One region of the Comamonas fluminis genome, then DNA from elsewhere that is predicted to be linked to it. Evidence: predicted binding sites of a transcription regulator. Region 1 holds the regulator's gene; the other holds the start of a gene.
What was found. Region 1 encodes FNR, which switches genes on or off when oxygen is low (the NO sensors DNR and NnrR bind a similar motif). Its sites were predicted from a motif close to TTGATNNNNATCAA; they were not measured.
Positions count from the first base shown of each region.

Region 2: a site for FNR is predicted at 2,856-2,869, ahead of JDW18_RS10340 (universal stress protein). Genes of this name have one in related genera too.

Region 1 is NZ_CP066783.1:2,024,958-2,031,306, reverse strand. It holds gene JDW18_RS09710 (sulfite exporter TauE/SafE family protein) at 1-646, opposite strand, end outside; gene hemN (oxygen-independent coproporphyrinogen III oxidase) at 650-2,032, opposite strand; gene fnr (fumarate/nitrate reduction transcriptional regulator Fnr) at 2,305-3,027, shown strand; gene JDW18_RS09695 (hypothetical protein) at 3,113-3,376, opposite strand; gene JDW18_RS09690 (FixH family protein) at 3,664-3,969, opposite strand; gene ccoG (cytochrome c oxidase accessory protein CcoG) at 4,054-5,499, opposite strand; gene ccoP (cytochrome-c oxidase, cbb3-type subunit III) at 5,582-6,349, opposite strand, start outside.
Region 2 is NZ_CP066783.1:2,163,086-2,169,434, reverse strand. It holds gene adk (adenylate kinase) at 1-370, shown strand, start outside; gene JDW18_RS10355 (asparaginase) at 460-1,476, opposite strand; gene lexA (transcriptional repressor LexA) at 1,556-2,230, shown strand; gene JDW18_RS10345 (hypothetical protein) at 2,386-2,832, shown strand; gene JDW18_RS10340 (universal stress protein) at 2,984-3,439, shown strand; gene JDW18_RS10335 (IS256 family transposase) at 3,691-4,917, opposite strand; gene JDW18_RS10330 (D-2-hydroxyacid dehydrogenase family protein) at 5,228-6,247, shown strand; gene JDW18_RS10325 (hypothetical protein) at 6,297-6,349, opposite strand, start outside.

The DNA.
Region 1 (6,349 bases):
TCACGCCCGCAATGCGCGTGCCCCACTCGGCACGGAAATGGTTGATGCGGCTCTGGCTCAGCTTCCACAGCCATGGGCCACCCACCAACCAGGCACCGCCGCCCAGCGCAAAGGCGGCCATGGACAAGCCACCCTGCCATGCCCCACCGCTGAGAGCGGCCACCAGCACCGCCGAATACAGCAAACCGCAAGGCATCAGCGCCCAGGCAAAGCCCGCCGCCATACTGCCGCCGGGCGCACTAACCCAAGGCTGAACCCTGGCCCAGGCTGCACGACCTGCGCGCTCCAGCCACACGGGCTGACGGGCTTGAACCACCATGGCCAGACCCCAGGCCATGACAGCCACATGCATCAGTGTCCAGAGCTTTTGCAGCGCCGTCGTCTGGCTGGTGAGCCAGGACAGGCTTTCCATGGCCACCGCAGCCACCGCGCCCAGCGCCGCGTAGCCAGCGATTCGCCCCAGGTGAAACAGGCTGGCACGCAGCCACTGGCGCTTGCGCAACCCGTGCATCACCACAGGCCGCTGGCCCGGCGCCAGAGCGTGACTGCCAGTGACTGCACTGCAGGGCGCAGCGCACATTACAAGACAATGGGGCCCACCCACGAGCCCCATGATCAAAGCAGTCCAGACCAGCGAAAACAACATGCGCTAGATGATGCGTGAAAAACGCGTACGGTTCTTGTCGGCCTGCAAATAGCGGTCAAACAGCATGGCTACTCCGCGCACAAAGAACCAGCCCAGCGCCGTAACCTGAAAGCCCTCTTCACCCAGCGTCAGCAGGCCATTGGACTGCATTTCTTCCAATGCCTTTATCTCAGGCGCAAAGTACTCGCGGAAGTTAATCAGCCAGGCCTGCTCCATGGGCTCATACAGCACCGCACCCTGGCACATCACAGCCATGATGACGGCGCGGCGCACCATGTCATCGCGCGACAGTGCGAGCCCCCGCTGCACGGGCAGCAGGCCACCGTCAATGGCGTCGTAATACTCTTCCAGCGTCTTGACGTTCTGGCTGTAGGTCGCGCCCACCTTGCCGATGGCCGATACCCCCAGCGCGATCAGGTCACAGTCTGGCTGAGTGCTGTAGCCCTGAAAGTTGCGATGCAAACGCCCCTGGCGCTTGGCAACGGCCAGCGAATCGCTGGGCAGCGCGAAGTGGTCCATGCCCACATAGACATAGCCGCCTTCCATGAAGGCATCAATCGCGCCCGAGAGCATATTGAGCTTGTCCTGCCCCATGGGCAGATCGGCAGACTCAATGCGGCGCTGCGGCTTGAAGCGTTCTGGCAGATGCGCATAGGCATACAGCGCAATGCGATCAGGGCGCAGGCTGTTGACCTGCTCCAGCGTGCGTGCAAAAGACTGCGGAGTCTGCTTGGGCAAGCCGTAGATCAGGTCCACGTTGATGGAGACAAAGCCCAGCTCGCGCGCTTTTTCCACCAAGGCAAATACCTGGTCTGCAGGCTGCTCACGGTGCACGGCTTTTTGCACATCAGGGTCAAAGTCCTGCACACCAAAGCTCAGGCGGTTGAAACCCAGCTCCTTGAGTGCCAGCAGGCGCTCGTTGCTCACGGTGCGAGGATCAACCTCGATGGAGTATTCGCCTGCGGGGTCGAGCTTGAAATGCTCGCGCAGCAGCTCCATGAGCTGGCCCAGCTCTTCATCGCTGAAGAAGGTTGGCGTGCCGCCCCCCAGGTGCAACTGGCTGACCAGTTGGCCCTTGCCACAATGCTCGGTATGCATGGCAACTTCGCGGCGCAGATAATCAAGGTATTGCACCGCTTTTTCGTGGTGCTTGGTGACGATTTTGTTGCAGGCGCAGTAGTAGCACAGCGACTCGCAGAACGGCACATGCACATAAAGCGACAGAGGCAAGGCCCGGGCACCAGAATGTGCCTTGCGCTGCTGCAGCGCCAAGGTATAGTCCTCAGGACCGAAAGCCTCAACAAAACGGTCGGCTGTAGGGAACGACGTGTAGCGAGGCCCCGCGATATCAAAACGGCTTAGCAACTCGGGCGTAACTGCGGTCATAACTTGTCTGTCAGGGTGTACTCACATTGCAGCCAGCGCCTGAGCCTGGCTGTTTTGCAGCGAAGCCCGACACCTATTGTTGTTGCAGTGAGCGCGTGTTATTGGAATCAGTCTCTTCAATGTGCCCCAAGGCAAAATTCCTGTCCTTGATTCACATCAAGGGATAACAAGGCAAGTGCTGCGACAATTTGATCCATCTCATTACCAACCCTAGAGGTCAATGACCGGCGCGACTTCATACCCATGTCTGTCTGTGCCGCTGCTTTAAAGCCATGAATCTTCAGACCATCAAAGCATCCTGCTCCAACTGCAATCTGCGTGAACTGTGCATGCCCATGGGCCTGGACGACGACCAAATGGAGCGCATCGACGAAATCGTGGCCACGCGCCGCAAGATCAAGCGCGGCGGTCTGCTGTTTCGCAATGGCGAGGAGTTCACTTCGCTGTACGCCATCCGCACGGGCTTCTTCAAGACCTGTGTGGCCACCGAAGATGGTCGTGACCAGGTCACGGGCTTTCAGATGGCCGGTGAAATCATTGGTCTGGATGGCATCGTCAACGATCACCACACCTGCGACGCTGTGGCGCTGGAAGACGCAGAAGTCTGCGTGATGCCTTTTGACAAGCTGGAGCAGCTGTCGCGTGAAGTCACCGCCCTGCAAAACCATGTGCACAAGGTGATGAGCCGCGAGATCGTGCGTGAGCACGGCGTCATGCTGCTACTGGGCAGCATGCGCGCTGAAGAGCGCCTGGCCGCCTTTGTGCTGAACCTGGTGCAGCGCCTGGCCGCACGCGGCTTCTCCAAGTCCGAGCTGGTGCTGCGCATGACCCGCGAGGAAATTGGCAGCTATCTGGGCCTGAAGCTGGAGACCGTCAGCCGCACCTTCTCCAAGTTTGCCGAGGAAGGCATTGTGGAAGTCAAGCAGCGCCATCTGCGCATTCTGGATACCGAAGCGCTCAAGCGCATCGTCAACAGCCAGCAGTGCCAGAACTGATCGACAAGCGCTGACTGAGCCCATGACAAAAGCCCGCATCACGCGGGCTTTGTTGTTTGAGCGCGGCGCACTTGCCGCAGCCAGCTCATTCGGGCAACGGCTGCGAGACAATGCCGTCGTTCAAATCCTGAGCCGAGCGCGCCAGCATGCGCGTCATCACGCTGCACAGCAGCATGACCAGCCAGAAGGCAAAGAAGGCCGCCGTGTAGATGGCGCTGCGTGACCATTCCAGCGGCGCACCCAGCCAGTGCACATCCAGCGGGTCCACAAAGGCAAAAACCACCATTTCCATGACTGCAGCGGCCAGAAAAGCAGGCCAGGCAGTCCACATCCAGCGCTGAGTGTCCATCACGAATCTCCATGGGCTGTCGGGGGATGAACACATTTTGCACAGCAATTTCAGCCACTGAACAGCCCCAGTGCGGGCAAGCCCCGAGCAGATAAACCCGCAGGAACTCTTGATTTGATAGCTACTGGCGCCTTCCCATCCTCCACTTCAAGCCAGATTGTCTTGAAAGCCCTTGCGGATCAACCGCCCACAGCTCCTCTTTTTGAAAATCAGGGCATGAAAAAAGGCCGCTCAGCGGCCTTGGTCAAGCTTCAGGCCGCCAGAAGGAGGGCCTGACAAGCCATTCATCAGCGATCGGTGGGGTGATCCTGCGCGGGCGTTGCCGCATGGTTGCGACCGGTCACAGCGGGCGCCAGGCTTTTTTGCGATTCGCTCAGGCGCTGGTTGATCTCGATGCCGTGACGGTAGTAGTCAGGGTCAATCACGGGATCGGGCTTGCTCATGGCGATATAGGCCGTGACAAAACCGGCAACGACCACAATCGCCGGGCCGGCAAAAACCAGCCAGACATGGGCGTACTTCCACCAGGGCCTGCCGTCCTCGGGGTGCTTGGGTTTGATTGCGCTTGCTGCGCGGGCTGATGTTGCCAACATGGCAGACCTCTTTCAATCGATGAACTCTGCCCGGGAGGCTCCGCAGGCAGAGTTATTGTTGCGGATAGTCGATAACCTTGCCGCTCAGCGCGGCACGAGGAAGACGGCTTTTTCGGAGACGCGACCACCACCGGCCTGCACCGCATCCAGATTGAAGTGGATGGTGTGCGAGCCCGCATCGGCCGAGCCATAAGGAATCTGCAGACGCACGGCAATGCCGCGTGTCTCTGCCGGGCCCACGGTGACTTCCTGCTCGGACGCCACTTCCAGACTCTGCAGGCCCACCGCAGTGATGCGATAACGTTGCTCGGACTCTGTCGCATTCATGATCTGCAGACGATAGACGTTCTCCAGCTTGCCGCCTGCCACGATGCGCGAGAGCGCTGCGCGGTCGCGAATCACGTCCACCTTGACGGGCTCGCGCAGAACCAGGCTGGCAATCATGGCCGCGCTCAAGGCGATCAAGACTGTGGAGTAGATCAGCACGCGGGGGCGGAAGATACGGCGAATCATCTGCGCATGCTTCCAGGCCTTGGCCACGGCGTTCTGCGTGGTCAGGCGAATCAGGCCACGCGGGTACTCCATCTTGTCCATCACGGAGTTGCAGGCGTCGATGCACAGGCCACAGCCAATACATTCGTACTGCAGGCCCTTGCGGATGTCGATGCCCACAGGGCAGACCTGCACGCACAGCTTGCAGTCGATGCAGTCGCCCAGACCTTCGGCCTTGTAATCCACGCCCTTCCTGCGGGGACCGCGACCTTCACCACGCACAGCGTCGTAGCTGACGATCATGGTGTCCTTGTCGAACATGGCGCTCTGAAAGCGCGCATAGGGGCACATGTATTTGCAGACCTGCTCGCGCATATAGCCTGCGTTGCCGTAGGTGGCAAATCCGTAGAACAGCACCCAGAAGATCTGCCAGTTGCCTTGCAAGGACAGCAGCTCAACCGCCAGTTCGCGAATGGGCACAAAGAAGCCCACGAAGGTAAAGCCCGTCCACAGGGACAAGGCAATCCACAGAAACTGCTTGAGCGACTTCTTCCAGATTTTCTCGAAGGTCCAGCCATTCTTGTCGATGCGCATGCGAGCGCTGCGGTCACCTTCGACCTTGCTCTCGATCCACATGAAGATTTCGGTATAGACCGTCTGCGGGCAGGTAAAGCCACACCACAGGCGTCCGGCGACGGCCGTAAACAGGAAAAGCGCTAGCGCGCTGATGATGAGAAGACCGGTGAGGTAGATGAAATCCTGTGGGTAAAGCACCAGCCCGAACAGGTAAAAGCGCCGCGCTTCCAGATCAAAGAGCAGCATTTGACGCTCGCCCCACTGCAGCCAGGGCATGCCATAGAAAAACAGCTGCGTCAACAGCACCATGACCCAGCGCCAGCGTGCAAACACACCGCTGATGGAGCGTGAGTAAACTTTTTGCTCAGAGGCAAACAAAGGCACATAACCAGGTTCTGTACCGTCTTTAGGCTCGGGGGTGATCGGGATGATCTTGCGCGGTTTCCCGGGGTCGCATGACATCGCAGTTCCTTAATATTTTTGTAATTACTGAAATTCCCAGCGCAAAAAAGGCGGTGCCACTGACACCGCCTTTTCACTCAGATCATTTCTGTGTCTGCACGTTGGAGAGACTCCACACATAGGAAGCCAGCACAGCGATTTGCGCCTCTGTCAGCTTTTCCTTCTGGGCAGGCATTTCGTTGTGCTTGCCGTTGTTGACGATGTTGACGATGGCCGCTTCACCCCAGCCATGCAGCCAGATGTCGTCGGTCAGGTTAGGTGCACCCATGGCCTGGTTGCCCTTGCCGTCCATGCCGTGGCAGGCTGCGCAGGCCACGAATTTGGACTTGCCCAGCGAAGCCTTGACAGCATCGTGAGGGCCGCCCGACAGGCTCAGCACATAGTTGGCCACGTTGCGCACATCGTCAGCCGTGCCCACGGCAGCGGCCATGGGGGGCATGATGCCGATGCGGCCGTTGGTGATGGTTTCCTTGATCTTGTCAGGGGTGCCACCGTGCAGCCAGTCGCCGTCTGCCAGATTGGGGAAGCTCTTGCTGCCGCGTGCATCAGAGCCGTGGCACTGTGCGCAGTTGTTCATGAACAGACGCTCGCCGATGGCCATGGCCTGGGGGTCCTTAGCCATTTCTTCGGTGGGCATGCTGGTGAACTTGGCATACAGCGGCTCCAGATCCGCCTTGGCCTTGGCCACTTCCTTGTCATAGGCGCCCGTCTGGCTCCAGTCCAGCTTGCCGTTGAAGGCACCCAGACCTGGGTAAGCCGCCAGATAGGCCAGACCAAAGACCACGGTGATCACAAACAGACCCATCCACCACTTGGGCATGGGGTTGTTGAGTTCACGCAAGTCACCGTC
Region 2 (6,349 bases), 140 kb from region 1:
GAAGGCAGCCGGCGTGAAGCTGGACTACGTGCTGGAAATCGACGTGCCTTTCGAAGCCATCATCGAACGCATGAGCGGCCGCCGCAGCCACCCCGCATCGGGCCGCACCTATCACATCAAGTTCAACGCCCCCAAGGTGGAAGGCAAGGACGACGTGACCGGTGAAGACCTGGTGCAGCGCGAAGACGACAAGGAAGAAACCGTCAAGAAGCGTCTGGATGTGTACAGCAGCCAGACCCGCCCTCTGGTCGATTACTACCAGAACTGGGCTGCCAAGGACGCTGCCAGCGCCCCCCAATACCGCGCCATCAGCGGCATGGGCTCCGTGGAAGAAATCACCGAACGCGCTCTGGCTGCTCTGGCCAAGTAAGCTCGGCTTTCGCCCTCAACAAAAAAGCACCCCCTCGGGTGCTTTTTTGTTGCTTCACGCTTATACATCAAGCACTTCCAGCTATGGTTTCAGGAGTTCCTGGCCAGCTCCAGCATCATGGCCACACGGGCTTTGCTGGGCGGCAGCAGCACGCAATCCAGCTCCTGCGCATCCACGGCCACCGCCAGTCGGGCAGCAATCGCGTCATCGGCATTCTCGGCAACCACGCCCTGCCCCACGGGCCGGCCTTCCAGACAGCGGGTGCTGCGCCAGACTTTGACGCCCTGACTACGCGCAGCATTCAGCGCCCTCTGCAAATCCAGATGCACCGTGGCATTGCCCGTGGCTTCAATCACCAGCCCCTGCACACCCGCCGCAAGCAGTGCATGCACAGCCCGCCTGCCCTGCAGCGCGCCAGACTGCAAAACCTCTACCCAGGGCAAATCGTGGCGCGCCAGCAAAGCCTGTAGCTGCTCGGGCGTCCATGCCTGCTGCATCACCGGCTCACTGACCAACCAGCGCACCAGCCCCTCTTCCACACAAGCGCAAGGCCCGCCCTCATAAGAGCGCAAAGCATTCAGACGATACGGGTGAACCTTGAGCACCTCGCTTGCCGCATGCACCTCTCCTGCCGCCACCACCCACACGCCAGCACGCCCGGCAGCAGCAACGGCCACTGCATCGCGCAGATTCTGCGGCCCATCGGCCTGCAACGAGGTAGCGGGGCGCATGGCGCAGGTCAACACCACAGGCTTGTGCGGCTGCAGCACGGCATGCAGCAGCCACGCAGTTTCCTCCAGCGTGTCTGTTCCATGCGTAATCAGCAGCGCCTGCACCGATGCATCCGCCAGCCCTTCGGATACCGCCTGCAGCAAGCTGCGCCACACACTCCAGTCCATATCCTTGCTATCAATCTGCGCCAGTTGCTGCGCCTGCAGAACCGCGCCGGTGCGGCCAGCGGCAATCTGTGGCAAATCAGGCACAGCGCCAATCAGCCCCTCTACGGTGATCTGCCCCGCCCTGTAGCCCACGCCTTGCGTGCTGGCATCCGCCTGCCCCGCAATCGTTCCACCGGTTCCCAAAATCACAATCTTTGGACTTGGCACTTGCTCTCCACATAAAACTGGTTAAAAATACAGGTACTGTATAAACCAACAGATCAAATTAGCTGACCGGAAGCCAGACATGCTAGACCACCCCAAGCTCACCCCCCGCCAGCAGCAGATTCTGGACCTGATCCAGTCCACCATTGCGCGCACAGGCGCACCTCCAACACGGGCCGAGATCGCCAGCACCTTTGGTTTCAAGTCTGCCAACGCGGCCGAGGAACACCTGCAGGCCTTGGCCCGCAAAGGCGTGATTGACCTGGTCAGCGGCACCTCGCGCGGCATTCGTCTGCGCGCCGATACCGTGCGCAACATCAACGCAGCCCGTGGCACCAGCTTTGCCCTGCCCCTGACTGCCCTGTCGCAACTGGTGCTGCCTCTGGTGGGCCGTGTTGCTGCGGGCTCCCCGATTCTGGCTCAGGAACATATCGACCAGAGCTATTCCGTCGAACCCAGCCTGTTTGCCGCCAAGCCCGACTACCTGCTCAAGGTGCGTGGCATGTCCATGCGCGACGCGGGCATCATGGATGGCGACCTGCTGGCTGTGCAATCGGCCCACGAAGCCCGCAACGGCCAGATCGTCGTAGCCCGCCTGGGCGATGACGTCACCGTCAAGCGCTTCAAGCGCACACCGCAGGGCGTAGAACTGCTGCCCGAGAACCCCGACTACAAGGTGATTCACGTCAGCCCTGACGAACCCTTTGCCATTGAAGGCCTCGCAGTGGGTCTGATTCGCAACACCATGTTCATGTAAGAACAGGCGCTGCAGCCTACGGGACTGCAACGCCTCACAGTCCCCTCCAGCCCAGGTGGTAGGCGCGAAGCCAGATTGCTTCGCCCTGGGCGGAGCTTTGCCCGAAATCCGCAATCCTGCCCGATCCAGGCCTCAAGGCTTTCAAGGAGTTGCTCATGGAATTCGCCAAACCATTGCTGTCGCTGACCCAGCTGAAACTCAAGATCTTTCAGGTGTGCGCCGCCGCCAATCTGCCAAACCTGCCGTACCTGTATCCAGCACCAGACACCAAGCCAGACACCCCACCCCTCGCCTTTCAGAGCCCTGCAGCTGACAGTGCCACCCATCCATTCCGCTACCCCAATGTCTTTACCATGCGCAAAAGCCGAACCCGCAGCAGTAGCCGCCAGCAGCCAGCGCGTAAAGCGGCTGTCGATGAAGCACAGTTATGCCTGCCTTTGACGCAGGAGGCAGACAAGGAAGAACAGGTAGTACGCACACTCAAAATCGTTCAGCGCGAGCCACGCAAGCAACCCGAGTGCCTTTTGATCTCTGGCCGCATGGCCGATGTATGCGCTGCGCTTGAGCGCATGGCCCGCAACGAGCGTGCGCTGCAAGCCTGACAAATATCGTCGCCACCCCGGGTTTGATGCGCATCAAACACAGTGAAGTTCACCTCACCCGGGCGTTGCCCTCGCCTTTGCGCAGTGGGAATATCTGTTCAAGGAATTCCACTCTTGCAAGCAAAGCGCAACGATGCGCGAGGAGGCTGAAATGTTCAAGCACATACTGATCCCCACCGACGGCTCCCAGCTCTCTGAAGCAGCATTGCGCGCTGGCATACAGCTCGCAAAGGAGCAAGGCGCTCAGGTGACGGCCCTGTTCGTCATGCCCGATTTTCGCGCCCTGATCTACGGCTCGCGCGCCATGATTGCCTATGACGCCAGCGAGTTTGAGAAAAGCGCACAGGCCGAAGCCGATACAGTGCTGCAATTTGCCCAGGAGCTGGCAAAAATCGAAGGCGTTTCGCTCAACGGTGTTCGCAGCACCAGCACGTCCATCAGCGAAACCATCATCAAGCAGGCGCAGGATAGCCACTGCGACCTGATCTGCATGGCTTCACATGGCCGCAAAGGCCTGAGCGGCATTTTGCTGGGCAGCGAAACCCAGAAGGTTCTGACCCATAGCAGCATTCCCGTTCTGGTGCATCGACTGGCCGCCAGCGCCTGATGCCCCAAAGCTTCGGTGCCATCGAAATACGCACCTGACTCTCAGGGACGATGAATACAAAGCCTCTGGTGACCAGCACCCAGAGGCTTTTTCATCAGTGAAATAGTCACCTGCCTGAGCCAAAGCCGTCAAAACGGCAAGCCAATAACAAGCTGCAGGCAGCACCTTTTCGCAAGCTGAGCGACCCGCAATACGAAAGCAGCGCAGCCATGAACGGGCGTGTCCGAATTTTTGTGTAAACGGTTCGGACTTCAATTGATGGAAATGCGGTCTCCGAACTGAATGGTAAAGCGGGTCAGCGCAGCCTTCCAATCCCGGATGGGCATGGTCCACTTCTGGCTGATGTTGCGCAGGGCCAGGTAGAACAGCTTGGTCAGCGCCTCGTCGCTGGGGAACGAGCCCCGGTTCTTGGTCAGCTTCCTCAGGCCCATGTTCACCGACTCGATGGCATTGGTGGTGTAGATGACCTTGCGGATTTCCGGCGGGTAGTCAAAGAACGGGGTCAAGCGGCTCCAGTTCCTGCGCCAGGACTGGCCGATGGGCAGGTACTCGGCATCCCAGCGCTGCTCGAATTCACCGAGCATCAGCTCGGCCTCCTCGGCGGTGGCGGCCGTGTAGATGCGTCTCAGGTCTGCGGCCACTTCTTTGCGACGCTTCCACGAGACGTAGTTCAGGCTGTGGCGCACCATGTGCACGATGCACAACTGAACCACTGTCCTGGGAAACACGGCCTCAATGGCTTCAGGGAAGCCCTTGAGGCCATCGACGCAGGCGATGAAGATGTCATGCACGCCCCGGTTGCGCAGCTCGGTCACGACCTGCAGCCAGAATTTGGCCCCCTCGGTCTGCGCCAGCCACAGGCCCAGCACCTCCTTCTCGCCCGTCATGGTGATGCCGATGGCCAGGTACACCGCCTTGACCCGCACAGCGCCCTCGCGCACCTTCACATGGATGCAGTCCAGATAGACGATGGGGTAGATTGCATCGAGCGGGCGGGCTTGCCAGGTCTTGACCTCATCGGCCACGGCGTCGGTCACCGAGGAAATCAGGCTGGGCGAGACCTCGGTGCCGTACATCTCCTCTAGGTGGGCCTGTATCTCGCGCACCGTCATGCCGCGGGCGTACAGCGAGATGATTTTGTCGTCGAAGCCGGCCCAGCGGGTCTGGTGCTTGGGGATGAGTTGGGGCTCGAAGCTGCCATGGCGGTCACGTGGCACCTCGATGGGCAACTCGCCGAAATCGCCCTTGAGGGTCTTCTTGCTCTTGCCATTGCGGGTGTTGCCAGTGGTGTTGGCTACCGCTTCGTTGCGTTCGTGGCCCAGATGCTCGGTCAGTTCGGCGTCCAGGGCTCGCTCCACCAGCAGCTTGGTCAACTGTTTGAGCAGGCCGTTCTCGCCGATGAGGTCTTCGGGTTTCTTGTAGTTGGCCAGCAGGCCAGACAGCAGTTCTTCGGGTACGTCGTGTTTCTTGGTGCTCATTGTGCTTACGGATAGGCCGGCTTGCGCCGGCGGTGGATTGTCCGTTTACACAAAATTCTGCACACCCTCCCATGAACGACAATAGAGGCAAACGCTGGCAACGCTTTGACAGCATGACATGGAACTGCAACAGGCAGTGGGCAGCTGCGCGCATTGAAAAATGCTGAGCCCTGCGACCTCTGTGCAAGCCATTTCGTGACTGCTGAGTGGCGTTGGTTCTGGCGCAAATCCGGGCAGGCAAATGCACGGTCGATTGACCACCCTGGATTTTTCACCCATGAATTCAGCCACTTACTAAAGGACTCCGGTGGTGAATATTGTTATCTTGGACGATTACCAGGACGCTGTTCGCAAGCTCGACTGCGCCAAGCTGCTCGACCCTTTCAACGCCAAGGTGTACACCAACACCGTCAAAGGCGTGGGCCAACTCTCTGTTCGTTTGCGTGATGCGGATGTGATTGTCCTGACACGTGAACGCACCCAGATTTCACGCCAGTTGCTGGAAAAGCTGCCTCGCCTCAAGCTCATCGCACAGACGGGCAAGGCTGGCGCCCATATTGACGTTCAAGCCTGCACGGAGCGCGGCGTCGCAATCGCCGAAGGCGTGGGCTCCCCGGTGGCACCTGCCGAGCTGACCTGGGCACTGGTCATGGCGGCCATGCGTCGCCTGCCTCAATACATCTCCAACCTCAAGCATGGGGCATGGCAGCAATCGGGCCTCAAGGCAGCCTCCATGCCGGCCAACTTTGGGCTGGGCAATGTGCTGCGTGGCCGCATGCTGGGCATCTGGGGCTATGGCCGCATCGGTCAGCTGGTTGCCAGTTACGGGCGCGCTTTCGGCATGCAGGTTTGCGTGTGGGGCAGCGCCACTTCCCGCCAAAAGGCTGAAAGTGACGGCTATCTGACCGCTGTGTCCAAGGAAGCCTTTTTCGAGCAGTGCGATGTGCTTTCCGTACATCTGCGCCTGAACGATGCCACCCGCAATGCAGTCACAGCGCAAGATCTTGCACGCATGAAGCCCACGGCGCTGTTTGTAAATACCTCTCGTGCAGAGCTGGTGGAGCCTGAGGCTTTGCTATGCGCACTCAATCGCGGTCGCCCCGGGCTGGCAGCCATCGACGTGTTCGAGAGCGAGCCCATTCTGCAAGGCCATGCCTTGCTGCGCCTGGAAAACTGCATCTGCACCCCTCATATTGGCTATGTGGAGCAGGACAGCTACGAGATGTACTTCCGGGCTGCCTTCGAAAATGTGGTGAACTTTGTCAATGGCGAGCCCACCCACATTCTGAATCCAGAGGTCTTCAGCGGCCCCGTGCGCATGGGGCGCTGAAGAACTTTCAAGAGTAGCTTGAGTGGTTGCTAGGGCTTGCCAGAGCCCGTCAAGCCTTGTTGCTGCTCGTCGATGTCAGTGCTGCAGCCTCAACCGCCTGGT